Regions from separate parts of the Bradyrhizobium sp. CCBAU 051011 genome, predicted to be linked through region 2. Evidence: predicted binding sites of a transcription regulator. Region 2 holds the regulator's gene; each other region holds the start of a gene.
What was found. The regulator LexA, encoded in region 2, represses DNA repair genes until DNA is damaged. The targets are predictions, from matches to a motif close to TGTTCNNNNTGTGTTCNG.
Positions count from the first base shown of each region.

Region 1: a site for LexA is predicted at 2,498-2,515, ahead of ACH79_RS19305 (PA0069 family radical SAM protein). Genes of this name have one in related genera too.
Region 3: a site for LexA is predicted at 3,052-3,069, ahead of ACH79_RS13695 (DNA recombination protein RmuC). Genes of this name have one in related genera too.

Region 1 covers NZ_CP022222.1:4,087,869-4,092,504, reverse strand. The annotation lists gene ACH79_RS19320 (ribonuclease HII) at 1-12, opposite strand, end outside; gene ACH79_RS19315 (GNAT family N-acetyltransferase) at 72-647, opposite strand; gene ACH79_RS19310 (VOC family protein) at 708-1,163, opposite strand; gene ACH79_RS19305 (PA0069 family radical SAM protein) at 1,316-2,476, opposite strand; gene ACH79_RS19300 (glycosyl transferase) at 2,668-3,240, shown strand; gene ACH79_RS19295 (helix-turn-helix domain-containing GNAT family N-acetyltransferase) at 3,346-4,281, shown strand; gene moaB (molybdenum cofactor biosynthesis protein B) at 4,408-4,636, opposite strand, start outside.
Region 2 covers NZ_CP022222.1:7,204,306-7,208,941, reverse strand. The annotation lists gene ACH79_RS33990 (ComEC/Rec2 family competence protein) at 1-1,315, shown strand, start outside; gene ACH79_RS33985 (hypothetical protein) at 1,323-1,559, opposite strand; gene ACH79_RS33980 (hypothetical protein) at 1,644-2,066, opposite strand; gene lexA (transcriptional repressor LexA) at 2,295-2,996, opposite strand; gene glp (gephyrin-like molybdotransferase Glp) at 3,193-4,404, opposite strand; gene ACH79_RS33965 (HAD family phosphatase) at 4,431-4,636, opposite strand, start outside.
Region 3 covers NZ_CP022222.1:2,890,923-2,895,558, reverse strand. The annotation lists gene ACH79_RS13715 (dihydrofolate reductase family protein) at 1-595, shown strand, start outside; gene truA (tRNA pseudouridine(38-40) synthase TruA) at 592-1,329, opposite strand; gene fmt (methionyl-tRNA formyltransferase) at 1,329-2,261, opposite strand; gene def (peptide deformylase) at 2,402-2,929, opposite strand; gene ACH79_RS13695 (DNA recombination protein RmuC) at 3,101-4,309, shown strand; gene ACH79_RS13690 (MFS transporter) at 4,484-4,636, shown strand, end outside.

The DNA.
Region 1 (4,636 bases), 3.1 Mb from region 2:
GTCCCGAATCATGGCCGGGATCCTGCGAAAGCGTGCGCCCGCGCGCAACCGGGAACCGTGCACAATACCCGTTATTCAGCGCGCCGCCGCCGCCATTCCCCAACCTCAATCACATAAACGCTCCGGCTTCCGCGCTTGGGGTCGGCTATCGTCTCCAGATAGCACATTCCGAGCTTCTGGAGCGCGTGAATGGACGGTGCATTTCGCGGATCGACAAGCCCGAGCAATCTGCCGCATTTGAGTTGCTCGAACCCGAAAGCGAGCTGCGCCTCGCCGATTTCGGTGGCTATCCCCCTCCCCCACGCCCGGCGCGCAAGGACAAACCCGATCTCAAAATCGTCGGCTCCCAGCGCGTCACATGGCGACAAGCCGGCAAAGCCGATAACTTCGAGGGTGGGCTTTTCGGTCAGAACCGCAATCCCCGTGAGGCTTCCGCCGAAGGTGAATGATCTCCGGATGAAGTCTTCGGCGGCGTCCTCTGCCATCGGCGCTCCGGAAAATGCAAAGCGCATCACGTCGCTGTCGCCAAGGATAAGATTCTGCAGAATCGATATATCCTCGTCGGCCGCAGCGCGCAGAACGAGACGCGGCGTCGTCAAAATGACGAGCGGCTGCTTCTCCGATGCTGGCGTGGGCTTCCGGTCCATCGAGCCGCAATACGGCAATTCGCCGCCAGAGAGAAGCGGCGCCGCCATAACACCACCGGTTTAATCAGGCAGATGAACCCGCCGGTCGTCGCCGACCTCGATGCCGGGCGCGACCACGACTTCCCAGGCGTGGTTGTCGGGGTCGCCGAAATAGCCGGAGTAACCGCCATATTCGGTCTTGTGCGCAGGCTTCAATAGCGATGCGCCGCAGGCAATTGCGAAATCCAGCGCTGCGTCGACCTCCTCGGCGGAGCCGCAATTCCAGGCGAGCGTCGTTCCGCGAAAGGTTTTCGACCGCGGCTGGTCCGGCAGCGTGGCGTCGCGCGCCAGTTGATCCCACGGGAAAAGCGCGATGACAGTGCCGCCGGTGTCGAAGAAAGCGACCGCCTCGCCGGTTTCGCTCATTTTTCGGGCAAAGCCGAGCGCTTCATAAAAGGCGATGCTGGCGCGCATGTCCGTTACGCCGAGCGTGATGACTGTGAACCGGGGGACGGGTTTCGGGGATTTTCCGCTCATCTTACTCTCCAACGTCATTGCCTGCGACAAACGCGAAGCGTTTGCGCAAGGCGTAAGCGACGAAGCAATCCATTGTTCCATGGCGAGGATTGCTTCCGCCTTCACTCTTCGAGCTACGGCGGACAAGTCACTTGCGCTCGCAAGGCCGGTTCTCAGAACAAACTCAGTTGCTGCCCGCTGCGCTTCGGTTTGACGAAATGATCGGTCGTCAGTTTGGAGCGCCGCTTGTTGAGGCCGAGCTTCTCGCAGGCGATTTCGAAGCGGCGTCCGATCATCCAGGCCATCGGGCCTGTTCCCTTCATCCGCGTTCCCCATTGCGAATCGTAATCGCGCCCGCCGCGCATGTCGCGGATCAGGGTGAAGACGTGGCGGTAGCGGTCGGGATAGTTCGCCATCAGCCATTCGCGAAACAGGTCGCGCACCTCCAGCGGCAGCCGCAGCAGCACGTAGCTTGCTTCCTTGACGCTGGCATGGGCCGCGGCATCGAGAATGCGCTCGATCTCGGAATCGTTCAGCGCGGGGATGACGGGAGCGACCATCACGGTCGCGGGGATTCCGGCCTCCGACAATTGCCGCAGCGCCTCCAGCCGCTTCGGCGGCGTTGAGGCGCGCGGCTCCATGGTGCGGGCGAGCTTGGGATCGAGCGTGGTCACTGAAATCGCGACCTTGGCCAGGTTGCGCTTTGCCATCCGCTGCAGAATGTCGATGTCGCGCGTTACCAGCGCCGATTTGGTGACGATGCCGACGGGATGGCCGGCGCGATCCAGCACTTCGAGAATGCCGCGCATGATTTTGTGCTCGCGCTCGATCGGCTGATACGGATCGGTATTGGTGCCGATCGCGATCATGCGCGGCTCGTAGCCTGATGCGGCCAACTCCTTTTCGAGCAGCTCCGGCGCGTCGGGCTTGGCGAGCAGTTTGGATTCGAAATCGAGCCCGGGCGAAAGGCCGAGAAAGGCGTGGGTCGGCCGCGCGAAGCAATAGACACAGCCATGCTCACAGCCGCGATAGGGATTGATCGAGCGATCGAAGCCGATGTCGGGCGAGTCGTTGCGGGTAATGACCTTGCGCGAGGTATCGATCGACACCGTCGTCTTGAATGGCGGCAGATCGTCGAGGCTCTGCCAGCCATCGTCGAAGGCAACCCGCGCCTCGGCCTCAAATCGGCCGCTCTGGTTCGACTGCGCGCCGCGGCCGCGCCGCCGCTGGCGTTCGATGCCGACCGCAAGCTCAGAAAAAGGTGTCGCACCCGCCGGCTCGGAGGGCGGCGTGACCGGCGGGTGCTTGAGGGCATGAGAGGATGCTCGGCTCATAAAGCGAACATAGCACGAGATAAGAACAAATCAAGAACATCATCGACAACAATTCGCAGTGATGCCCGTGTGCCGGAAAGGACACTAGCGCCGCATGCCTTAAAAAACTGCACGCAAACGGCTGTTTTGATTGTGACAAGGTGATAACAGTGCGGCGTTTTTCACCGTTTGAGCCAGCGAAGCCTCATCCCATGTTGAGCGTGATCGTTCCGACCGAAGGAATAGAACAGCCGGCCGTCGCAACGCTGGCGGCGCTGGTGCCGGGCGCCGCGGCCGGCGTCATCAGCGAGGTGCTGCTGGTCGACGGGGCCGGCAATGGCGTGATCGAGCGGGTGGCCGACGTAGCCGGCTGCCGCTTTCTGAAGTTCGAGGGAACACGCGCCGCGGCGCTGGCCGCCGGCGCCCGCGCGGCGCGCTCGCCATGGCTGATGTTCCTGCACGCCGGCGCGGTGCTCGACAGCGGCTGGATCGACGAGACCACACAGTTCATCCAGACCGTATCGGGCAGCGGCCGACCGCGCGCCGGGGTCTTTCGCTATGCCCGCTCGCCCTATTCGGACGCGCGGCTGCGCGACGGCTTCAAATTCGTCGCCCGCATGATTGCCGGCCCGTCGGCAGAACAGGGGCTCCTGATCGCGCGCGATCATTACGAGCGGCTTGGCGGCTACCGGCCGGATTCCCGCCGCTCCGAGACAAGGCTGTTGCGCCAGCTCGGCCGCTCGGCACGCACCCAGTTGCGCAGCCGGATCATGGTCGTCGCCTGACGGCCTGAGTCAGACGGCCTGAGTCGATCGACCTGCAACAAAAAGGGGCCCAAGCGACGCCGCAACGGGCTTGCAATTTACTTGATTCCGTCAAATAATAATTTGATGAAATCAAATAACGCCCTGGACGGCCAGATCGACGCTATCCGCGGATTCAGCCGCTTCTATACCCGAAAGCTCGGAATCATCGAGCCGAAGCTCCTGCACAGCGCCTTCACGCTGCAGGAAGCGCGCGTCATTTACGAGATCGCGCATCGCCCGACCTGCACCGCCACCGACCTCGCCCGCGACCTCGGCCTCGATCCCGGCTTCCTGAGCCGGACCTTGCAGGCGCTGCAACGCCGCCAGATCCTGACGCGAAAGCCGTCAAAGGACGATGGCCGCATCAACGAGCTCTCGCTGACCGCCAAAGGCCGTGCCACCTCTGTCGAGCTTGAGCGCCGCGCGCGCGAGGAGGTCGGAAGCCTGCTCGTCTCGCTCGAAGACAGTCAGCGCGCCGCCGTCGTGCAGGCGATGACGACGATCGAGCAGGCGCTGGAACGGCCTACGGAGAAGAAGCCGGCCGCTTTTCTCTTGCGCAGCCACCGTCCCGGCGACATCGGCTGGGTGATCTCGAGCCAGGCAAAAGCCTATGCCGCGGAGTATGGCTGGGACATCAGCTACGAGGCATTGGTCGCCGAGATCTGCGCGGAGTTCATCAAGAACTATGACGCCTCGCGCGAGCATTGCTGGATTGCGGAAGCAGGCGGCGAGCCGCTCGGCTCGATCTTTCTGGTGAAGGGGAGTGACGACGTCGCAAAGCTGCGGCTGTTGCTGGTGGAGAAAAAAGCGCGCGGGCTCGGCGTCGGCCACGCACTCGTCGAGCAATGCATCCGCGCGGCGCGTGAGAAAGGCTACAAGAAAATGACGCTCTGGACCCAGAGCATCCTCGTCGCCGCCCGCAAGATCTATCAGGAAGCCGGCTTCAAGCTGGTCGCCACCGAGCCACACCGCAGTTTCGGCCAAAGCCTGATCGGCGAAACCTGGGAAATGGAACTGTGAAGCCCGGGCGTCGCGACAGTACGCGGCGCATCACGCCAGAACTCCTCGACTTCCATATCGGGCGCGCGCATCAATTGCGCATTGAGGCCTGGCGCAACATGTGGCGTGGGCTGTGGACGCTGCTGGTCAGGCTGAAGCGCCTTGTGCTTTAGGCCGCCGCAGGTGCTCGTCCAGCCGTGGCATGATCTCGACGAAATTGCAGGGGCGTGTGCGGTAGTCGAGCTGGGCGGCGAGAATACCGTCCCAGGCGTCGCGGCAGGCGCCCGGCGATCCCGGCAGGCAGAAGATAAAGGTCGCGCCCGCTACGCCCGCGGTGGCGCGGCTTTGCACTGTCGAGGTTCCGATCTTGGCGTGG
Region 2 (4,636 bases):
TGCGCTCACGGTCGGTTACGCCATCAAGAAATGGTCGGCGGCGGCCGCGCTCGTCGCCGCCGCGTTCTATCTGTTGCTATCCGGCGCCGAGGTCGCGACGCAGCGCTCGTTCTTCATGACGGCGGTGGTGCTCATCGCCGTCATGGTCGATCGCCGCGCGATTACGTTTCGCACGCTGGCGGTCGCCGCCCTGATCGTGCTGACGGTCGCGCCGGAAGCGCTGGTGCATCCGAGTTTCCAGATGTCGTTTGCGGCGACGCTCGGGCTGGTGGCGCTGGTGCAGATCGGCATGCCGCGCCTGTTCGCGACCGCCGATCATACCGCAACCGCCCGCGCGGCGCTGTGGGGCGGCCGCGAGATCACCATGCTGTTGCCGGCCTCGCTGGTGGCGGGGCTCGCGACCACGCCCTACGCCGCCTTCCACTTCCACCGGGTCACGCCCTATGGCGTGCTCGCCAATCTCGCGGCGATGCCGGTGGTGTCGGCGCTGGTGATGCCGGCGGGGCTGCTCGGCCTCGTCGCGATGCCATTCGGGTTCGATCGCCCGTTCTGGGCGATCATGGGCGTCGGCATCGACTGGATGATCGCTGTGGCGCAATGGGTCGCAGCGCTGCCCGGCGCGGTCGGCCGGGTGCCGGCGATCGGCATCGGGCCGCTGATCGCGGCGAGCCTCGGCATCATCCTGCTCGGCCTGTTGCGCACGCCGCTGCGCTGGTCGGGCGCGGCGCTGGTGCTGGCGGCGGCATTGTGGGCGGCGAGGGCGCCGCAGCCGGATATCCTGATCTCCGCCGACGGCCGCCATGTCGGCGTCCGCGGCCAGGATGGGAGGCTGCATCTGATGCACGCGGCCAAGGGGTCCCGGGACGTCTTCCTGCTGAAGGAGTGGCTGGCGGCGGATGCCGACGCGCGCACGGCAACCGATGCATCGCTCACGTCAGGCGTCTCCTGCGACGATTTCGGCTGCGTGATGCCGTCCGCCGGCGGCGGCCTGGTCGCGCAGGCGTTCAGGCCCGAGGCGCTGGCGGACGATTGCGAGCGCGCGGCGCTCATTGTGACCCTGCGGCAGGCGCCCGCTTCCTGCGCGGCTTCCGTGATCGATGCCGAGCGGCTGCGGCGGCAGGGCGCCATGACGCTGCGACGAGGCCGCGAGGGATTTGTCGTCGAGGCGGTGAAGCCGCGAGGGAGCGACCGCCCCTGGTGGCCGGCCGTTGCCGACGCGGGAGAGGTCGACGCCAACGTTCTGGCCCCGCGCGTCGTGCCGCCTCGCGCCGTCGATGCGACGCCAGCCGAGGCGGACCTTCAGGCGGAAGAGTAGGCGGATTTCAATGCTCGTCGATCGGGGGACTGGACGGATGGGCCGGTATCTCGAACGCGCCGAGGTGGAATTCCTCCGGCGCGTCGGGGGATGACGGCAGGTTGACCAGCGTGAAAGACGCTTCGGGGAATTGCTGCCAGATCGCGAGGTCTTCGGCCGTGATGGTGAGCCAGCCATATCTGAACATGTAACGTCCGGGCTCGGTGACGCGTCCAGCCCTTTGCCATGTGACTTTGTTGACCACCGGTTGCCCCCTCGGTGCCGAATTTTGAAAAACGCATCACCATGATCCGCCGGCCTGGACCGGCGGATCGCATCCACGTGGCGTCTATCCGGTCACGATCGAAGCGGCCGGACGTGCTTCCGTCACCTTCGGTGCGCGCTCGCCACCGGTCTGAACCACCGGCAATTGCAGCACGGTTGCGCGCTGGCCTTCGCAAAGCTGCGTCACCAGCACATGGCTTCCATCAGGAAATTCGATCGCGTCATGATGACGGTCGGCGACTTCGGGTTCGATCTGATTGAATTTGCCGACCCGCCAGTCGGTGGTTCGCGTCCAGATCCAGCGGTTGTCGTATTTGACGTCCTCGGCGAACGCCAGTTCGGTGCCGGGAAGCATGCAGACCGCCACTGCTGGCTCGCGTTCCGACGCAAAGCCGCGGGTCGATGTACCGCGGAACGTCGTGGTGATCAGCGTCTCGCCGACCTGGGCAGGCCGGGTAGCCACAGCATGCAGGCTATAGTCACACATCGGATGGCTCCCTCATTTGAGATAGCTGACCCGTGTCTTCAAGGAGGCACAGGCCCCTATCAGAGTGGACATGGCGCAGAGCCTTTTCTTTTTTCTGGGCAATTCTGCGACTGGCGCGCTGCGCCACATTCACAAACGCGCTAACGTGCCTTGGTTCCAATCGTTCAACAAAAAACCCCGGCGAAGGGCCGGGGTTCTTTTCCGTCATGTCCTCGGACGGCACACCGGTCAGTATTTGCGGTAAAGGCCGATCAGCTTGCCCTGAATCCGGACCCGGTTCGGCGGCAGGATGCGGACTTCATAGGCGGCGTTGGCGGGCTCCAGCGCGATCGAGGCGCCGCGGCGGCGGAAGCGTTTTAGCGTAGCTTCCTCCTCGTCGATCAGCGCCACCACGATGTCGCCGGTGTCGGCGGTCTCGTTGCGCTGGATCAGCGCCATGTCGCCGTCGAGGATGCCGGCCTCGACCATGGAATCGCCGCGTACTTCGAGCGCGTAGTGCTCGCCGGAGCCGAGCATGTCGGGCGGCACGCTGATGGTGTGGCTGCGAGTCTGCAGCGCCTCGATCGGCGTACCGGCGGCGATCCGGCCCATCACGGGCACCGCGACCGGGCGATTGCCGTCATCCTCGGCGGCGGGCAGGCTCACCGTGCGCTTGCCGAGCGTGCCTTCAATGACGCTCGGCGTGAAGCCACGGCGGCCGTTGCCGGCAGCCGCCAACTCCGGCAGCTTGATGACTTCAATAGCGCGGGCGCGGTTGGGCAGCCGGCGGATAAAGCCGCGCTCCTCCAGCGCCGTAATGAGGCGGTGGATTCCGGATTTCGAGCGCAGGTCGAGCGCGTCCTTCATCTCGTCGAAGGAGGGCGGTACGCCAGCCTCTTTCAGCCGTTCATTGATGAAACGCAGAAGTTCGTACTGTTTGCGCGTAAGCATCGCGAGCAATCCCCCGGTTGGCGTCGTCGTTTCGAATCTTCAGCGCTCGGATGGCGGGAGTCCCCAAACTCCCAGGCAGAGACACCAGCAGTCGAAACAAATCATGAACGGACACTATATGTTCGATATGTGTTCCGCAACCACTTAATTTCAGGTGAACGCGTCAGGGTTTCTGTCCAAGACGCGTCTTGAGGCGTCATTCCGGCAGCCGCAGCAGCTCGCAAGGCGCCCCCTTGGCGGCCGCCGGCGCGAACGGCGGACGTATCACTAATGCCTGTGCCGCAGCGAGATTCCCCAATAGCGACGAGTCCTGATGGTTCACCGGCACGGCGACCAGCGTGCCGTCTTCGCGCGCTTCGAGGCGTGCGCGCAGATAGTCCTCGCGCTGGTCGTTGGCGGCGAGGTCGCGGCCGAGCAGGGCGCTTTCTCTGACGTGATGAACGTGGTCGCGGCCCGACAATGCGCGAATCAGCGGCACCAGAAACAGGAAGCCGCAGACATAGGAGGAGACGGGATTGCCGGGCAGGCCGATCACCCGCATCGCGCCGAGCCGCCCGTGCATCATCGGCTTGCCCGGCCGCATGGCGATCCGCCAGAACGCCATGGCGACGCCCTCGGCCTCCAGCGAGCGCTTGACGAGGTCGTGGTCCCCGACCGAGGCGCCGCCCATGGTGATCAGGATGTCTGCGTCAGCCTCGCGGGCGCGGCGGATGCCTTGCGTGGTCGCGGCGACAGTGTCGGCGGCGATGCCGAGATCGATGACGTCGGCCCCCTCGGCCCGCGCCAGCGCCCGCAGGCCATAGCCGTTGGAATAGACGATCTGGCCAGGACCGGGGCTTGCCCCCGGCATCACCAGCTCGTCGCCGGTCGCGAGCACAGCGACCTTCGGGCGGCGGTGCACCGCTAGCTCCGGATAGTTCATGCCGGCGGCGAGCGACAGGTCGCGGTCGCCGAGACGGCGCCCGCGTTTGAGCAGGACGTCACCCTCGCGGAAGTCGACGCCGGCGGCACGGATGTGCCGTCCCCGAACGGCGGCTTCCGAGATGGTGATATGATCGCCGTCGGCTGCCGTGTCTTCCTGGATGATGACGGCGTCGGCGCCGTCGGGGATCACGCCACCGGTGAAGATCCGTACCGCCTCGCCCTGGCCGACCTTGCGCTCGAACGGCCGGCCGGCGGCGACCTCGCCGATCACCTTCAGCCGCGCGCTGGCGTCGGCGGCATCGGCCGCACGCACCGCATAGCCGTCCATTGCCGACATCGCCAGCGGCGGCTGCGTCCGCCGCGCGGCGACGTCGCGCGCGAGGATGCGATGATGGGCGGCATCGAGGGCCACCATTTCTTCGGGCAGCGCTTCAGCGCCGGCAAGGATCGCAGCAAGCGCATCGGCGACAGGCATCAAGGCCACGGGCAGACCTCCGTCAAATTCCAGCGCTAGATTCCAAGCGCAGTCAGTGCCCTAGCCACGTCATCCGTCGATGTCACGTGGATGGCAGAAAGGCCGCGCGCCCGCGCACCTTCGATATTGGCGGCCGAGTCGTCGAAGAACAGAATCCGCGACGCCGGCACGCCGATCGCCTTTATCACGTGATCATAGGCCTCCGCGTCGGGTTTGCGCAAACCGATGCTGGAGGACAGGA
Region 3 (4,636 bases), 4.3 Mb from region 2:
AGGCCCCCGCCAGAACGCCGACAACCCGCTCGGCGTCGGCGGATTGGGACTGCACGAATGGGTATTGCCGACGCAGACCATCCAGAAAATGCTGTTCGCAAAGGATGCCGGCACGACCGGCCCGGATGACGATTTTGCGACGCGAGGTTTTGAGAATATCGGCGCCTGGATTCTCGGCCGCAACATGTTCGGCCCGGTACGTGGACCCTGGCCGGATGAATCCTGGCAAGGTTGGTGGGGCGACGAGCCGCCCTATCATTGCGATGTCTTCGTGTTGACGCATCATTCCCGCGCTCCCATCACCATGAAGGGTGGCACGGTCTTCCATTTCGTGACCGAGGGCATCGAGGCAGCGCTGCAAAAGGCGCGCGAGGCTGCCGGCGGCAAGGATGTGAGGGTGGGTGGCGGCGTCGCGACCATCCAGCAATATCTGCGCGCCCGTCTGATCGACGAAATGCACATTGCGATTGCGCCGATCCTGCTTGGATCTGGCGAGAGCCTGTTCGCGGGGCTTGATCTGCCGAGCCTGGGCTACGAGGTGACCGATCATGTTGCAACGGCGAACGCCACGCACATGGTACTCAAGCCGGCCTAATACTCCACCCGCACCAAATATAATCCCTCCGGCGGCGCCACCGGGCCACAGGCGGCACGGTTGCGGGCGGCAAGGGCCGCGGCGAGGTCGTCGGCGCTCCAGCGCCCTTCGCCGACCCACACCAGCGAACCCACCATCGAGCGCACCTGGCTGTGCAGGAACGAGCGCGCCGAGGTGAGGATCGAAATCGCATCGCCTTCCCTGATTACGTCGAGCTGATCGAGCGTCTTCTCCGGCGATTTCGCCTGGCATTCGGTATCGCGGAAGGTGGTGAAATCGTGCTTGCCGAGCAGCCGCTTGGCCGCGACGTCCATCGCATCCGTATCGAGATGGCGCGGCACCCGCCAGCTTCGCTTGATGTCGAGCGCGAGGTTGGCTCTGGTGTTGGTGATGCGGTAGCGGTAATGCCGCTTCTTCGCTGAAAAGCGCGCCTCGAAATCATCGGCCACGATGTCGGCCGAGAGCACGCCGATTGGATGCGGACGCAGATGCGCGTTCAGCCCGTCGCGCAGCCGGCCCGGCGGAAACGGCTTTTGAATGTCGCAATGCGCGACCTGCCCCAGCGCATGCACGCCGGCGTCGGTACGGCCCGAGCCATGCACGCGCACGTCCTCGCCGCAGATCGCCTTCACCGCGGTTTCCAGCGCGCCCTGCACGGTCGGCGCATTATCCTGGATCTGCCAGCCGGAGAACGGCGTGCCGTCATATTCGATAATGAGCTTGTAGCGAGGCATCAGTCCAGCCGCGCAGGCGGCTTCAGCGCCGTGCCGCGCAGAAATTCCGCTGATTTCATCGGCCCCTTGCCGGCGCGCTGCAGCTCGACAATGCGAATGGCACCGTCGCCGCAGGCGATGGCAAGGTCGTTATCCAGCACCTCGCCAGCCGCACCCGACCCGCTCGCCAACTCGCAGCGCAGTATCTTGAGGCGCACCGGCTCCGCTTCCGCGGCCAGCTCGCACCAGGCGCCGGGAAACGGCGACAGGCCGTGAATATGCCGCAGCACTTCCCGCGCCGACCGCTTCCAGTCGATCCGCGCCTCGGCCTTCTCGATCTTCGCCGCGTAGGTCACGCCGTCCTCGCTCTGTTTGCTGAGCTGCAATCCGCCGCGCTCCAGCCCACCCATCGCGCGCACCATCAGGTCGGCGCCGAGCGGCGCCAGTGCGTCGTGCAGGTCGGCGGCCGTCATGCTGTCCGTGATCGCCAGCCGCTCCGCCATCGCGACATCACCGGTGTCGAGGCCGACATCCATCTTCATCACCATCACGCCGCTCTCGACGTCACCGGCCATGATCGCGCGGTTGATGGGGGCCGCGCCGCGCCAGCGCGGCAAGAGCGAGCCGTGCAGGTTGAAGCAGCCATAGCGCGGCGCGTCGAGAATGGCCTGCGGCAGGATCATGCCGTAGGCGACGACGACGGCGGCGTCGGCATTGTGCGTGCGGAATTCGGCGAGCGCTTCCGGCGTCTTCAGGGTGCTCGGGGTCATCACGGGAATGCCGAGCCGCCGCGCCTCCTGCTCCACGGGGCTCAGCTGCATCTTCATGCCGCGCCCGGCCGGTTTTGGCGCGCGGGTGTAGACGGCGACGACCTCATGGCCATGGGCCACGAGTTCCAGCAGCGTCGGCACCGCGAAATCGGGCGTGCCCATGAAGATGAGGCGGAGTGGCATCAGGTGGAAAACCCCGGTACGATTCTAGTTTACTCCGTCATGGCCGGGCTTGTCCCGGCCATCCATGTCTTGCTGGCAGCGAGAAAGGAAGGCGTGGATGCCCGGCACGAACCCGGGCATGACGGTCGATAGGGTGGGGCCTACTCCGCCGCGCGCTTGGCGGCTTTTGTAAATTTCTTCATCACGCGGTCGCGCTTCAGCTTCGACAGATAGTCGACGAACAGTACACCGTTGAGATGGTCGATCTCATGCTGGATGCAGGTGGCGAACAGGCCGTCGGCGTCTTCCTCGTGCACCTTGCCGTCGAGATCGGTAAAGCGGATGCGAACCTTCGCGGGGCGCTCGACCTCCTCGTAATATTCGGGGATCGAGAGGCAGCCCTCCTCGTAGACCGACATTTCCTCCGACGAGGAGAGGATTTCCGGATTGATGAAGACGCGCGGCTTCGGCTTGGTCTCGCCGTTCTCGTCCTTCTTGGCGAGATCCATGGTGATCAGCCGCAGCGGCTGCGCGACCTGGATTGCCGCGAGCCCGATGCCGGGCGCGTCATACATGGTCTCGAACATGTCGTCGGCGAGTTTGCGGATCTCCGTCGTCACCTTCTCGACGGGTTTGGAGACCAGCCGGAGCTGCTTGTCCGGCAGGATGATGATTTCTCTAAGGGCCATAGCGCGCGATTTAAGCTGCTGATTTGCCGGGGTCAATGCGCCGGGAAGCCCGTTAAGGCGGCCTTAACCATGATTTTTAACGCGGCGTTAACCACGAAAATTAACCCGCCGTTTACCACAAATGTTCCCTCTTCGTTCGCGCTCGGCGGCGAATCGGGCTACAAGGCTGACATGAACGAAATTCTTCTCACGGTCGGCGACCTGCCGATTCACGTTGGCGAGGCGCTGATCGGGTTCGGCACGCTCGCGCTGGTACTGTTGCTGACCATCGCCATCGTGATTGCCCGCTCCGGCCGCCGGGGCGCGGAACTGGCGATGGCGCAGGCGATCCGCGCCGATGAACTGGAAGAGCGTCTGAGCGAGATGCTGCGGGCGCAGAGCGAATCCACCGGCCGGGTCGACGCCATGGCCCAGTCGCTGGCCGGCCGCCAGGCCGAGATGGCGCGCGCCGTCAACGAGCGGCTGGATTCGGTGACGCATCGGGTCGGCCAGTCGATGGAAGCCACCACGCGCCACACCATGGATAGCTTGCGCGTGCTGCATGAGCGGCTAGGCATCATCGATAACGCGCATAAGAATCTCACCGACCTGACCTCGCAGGTGACGACCTTGCGCGACGTCCTTGCCAACAAGCAGTCGCGCGGCGCCTTTGGCCAGGCGCGGATGGAAGCGATTGTGCAGGACGGCATGCCGCAGGGCGCTTACGAATTCCAGTACACGCTCTCGACCGGCAAGCGGCCGGACTGCGTCGTGTTCCTGCCCGATCAGCGCCCGCTCTGCATCGACGCGAAATTCCCGCTGGAAGCGATGACCGCGCTGCATGATGCGCGCAGCGACGAGGAGCGCAAATTTGCTACCCAACGCCTGCGCAACGACGTGATGAAGCATGTCAACGACATCGCCGAGAAATATCTGATCACCGGCGAGACCCAGGACACCGCGCTGATGTTCGTGCCGTCGGAATCGGTCTACGCCGAAATCCACGACGGTTTTGACGACGTGATCCAGAAGGCCTACCGCGCCCGCGTCGTGCTGGTGTCGCCCTCGCTATTGATGCTGGCGATCCAGGTGATGCAGCAGATTTTAAAAGACGCGCGGATGCGCGATGCCGCCGACCAGATCCGCACCGAGGTGCTCAACCTCGGCGACGATCTGGGGCGCCTGCGTGATCGCGTGCTGAAGCTGCAGAAGCATTTTGGCGATGTGAACGAGGACGTCCGGCAGATATTGATTTCCGCCGACAAGATCGAGAAGCGGGCGGGCCGGATCGAGGAACTCGATTTCAGCAAGGCGGATGCTCCGATCGAGGCACCGCGCGTGGTGAAGGGCGGAACGGCCGAACTGTTCCCCGTGCCGCGCAAACTGCAGGCGGGGGAGTAGTTTCTTTCCTTCTCCCCTTGTGGGAGAAGGTGGCGTGGACGCAGTCCACGCCGGATGAGGGGTCTCTATCCGCGGAAACAGACCCCTCACCCGTCTCGAATGAGCTTCGCTCATTCGATCCACCCTCTCCCACAAGGGGAGAGGGAAGACACCGGAGTCTGCTAACCCCCTCGCATGACCGCACCTGAAACCACATCCTCATCGGCCACACCTGCCCCCGCGCCAACCTGGCGCGAGGCCTGGGCCGTGTATCTGCAACCCCGCGTGCTGATCGTGCTGATGCTCGGCTTTTCGTCCGGCCTGCCGCTGGCGCTGTCAGGATCGACG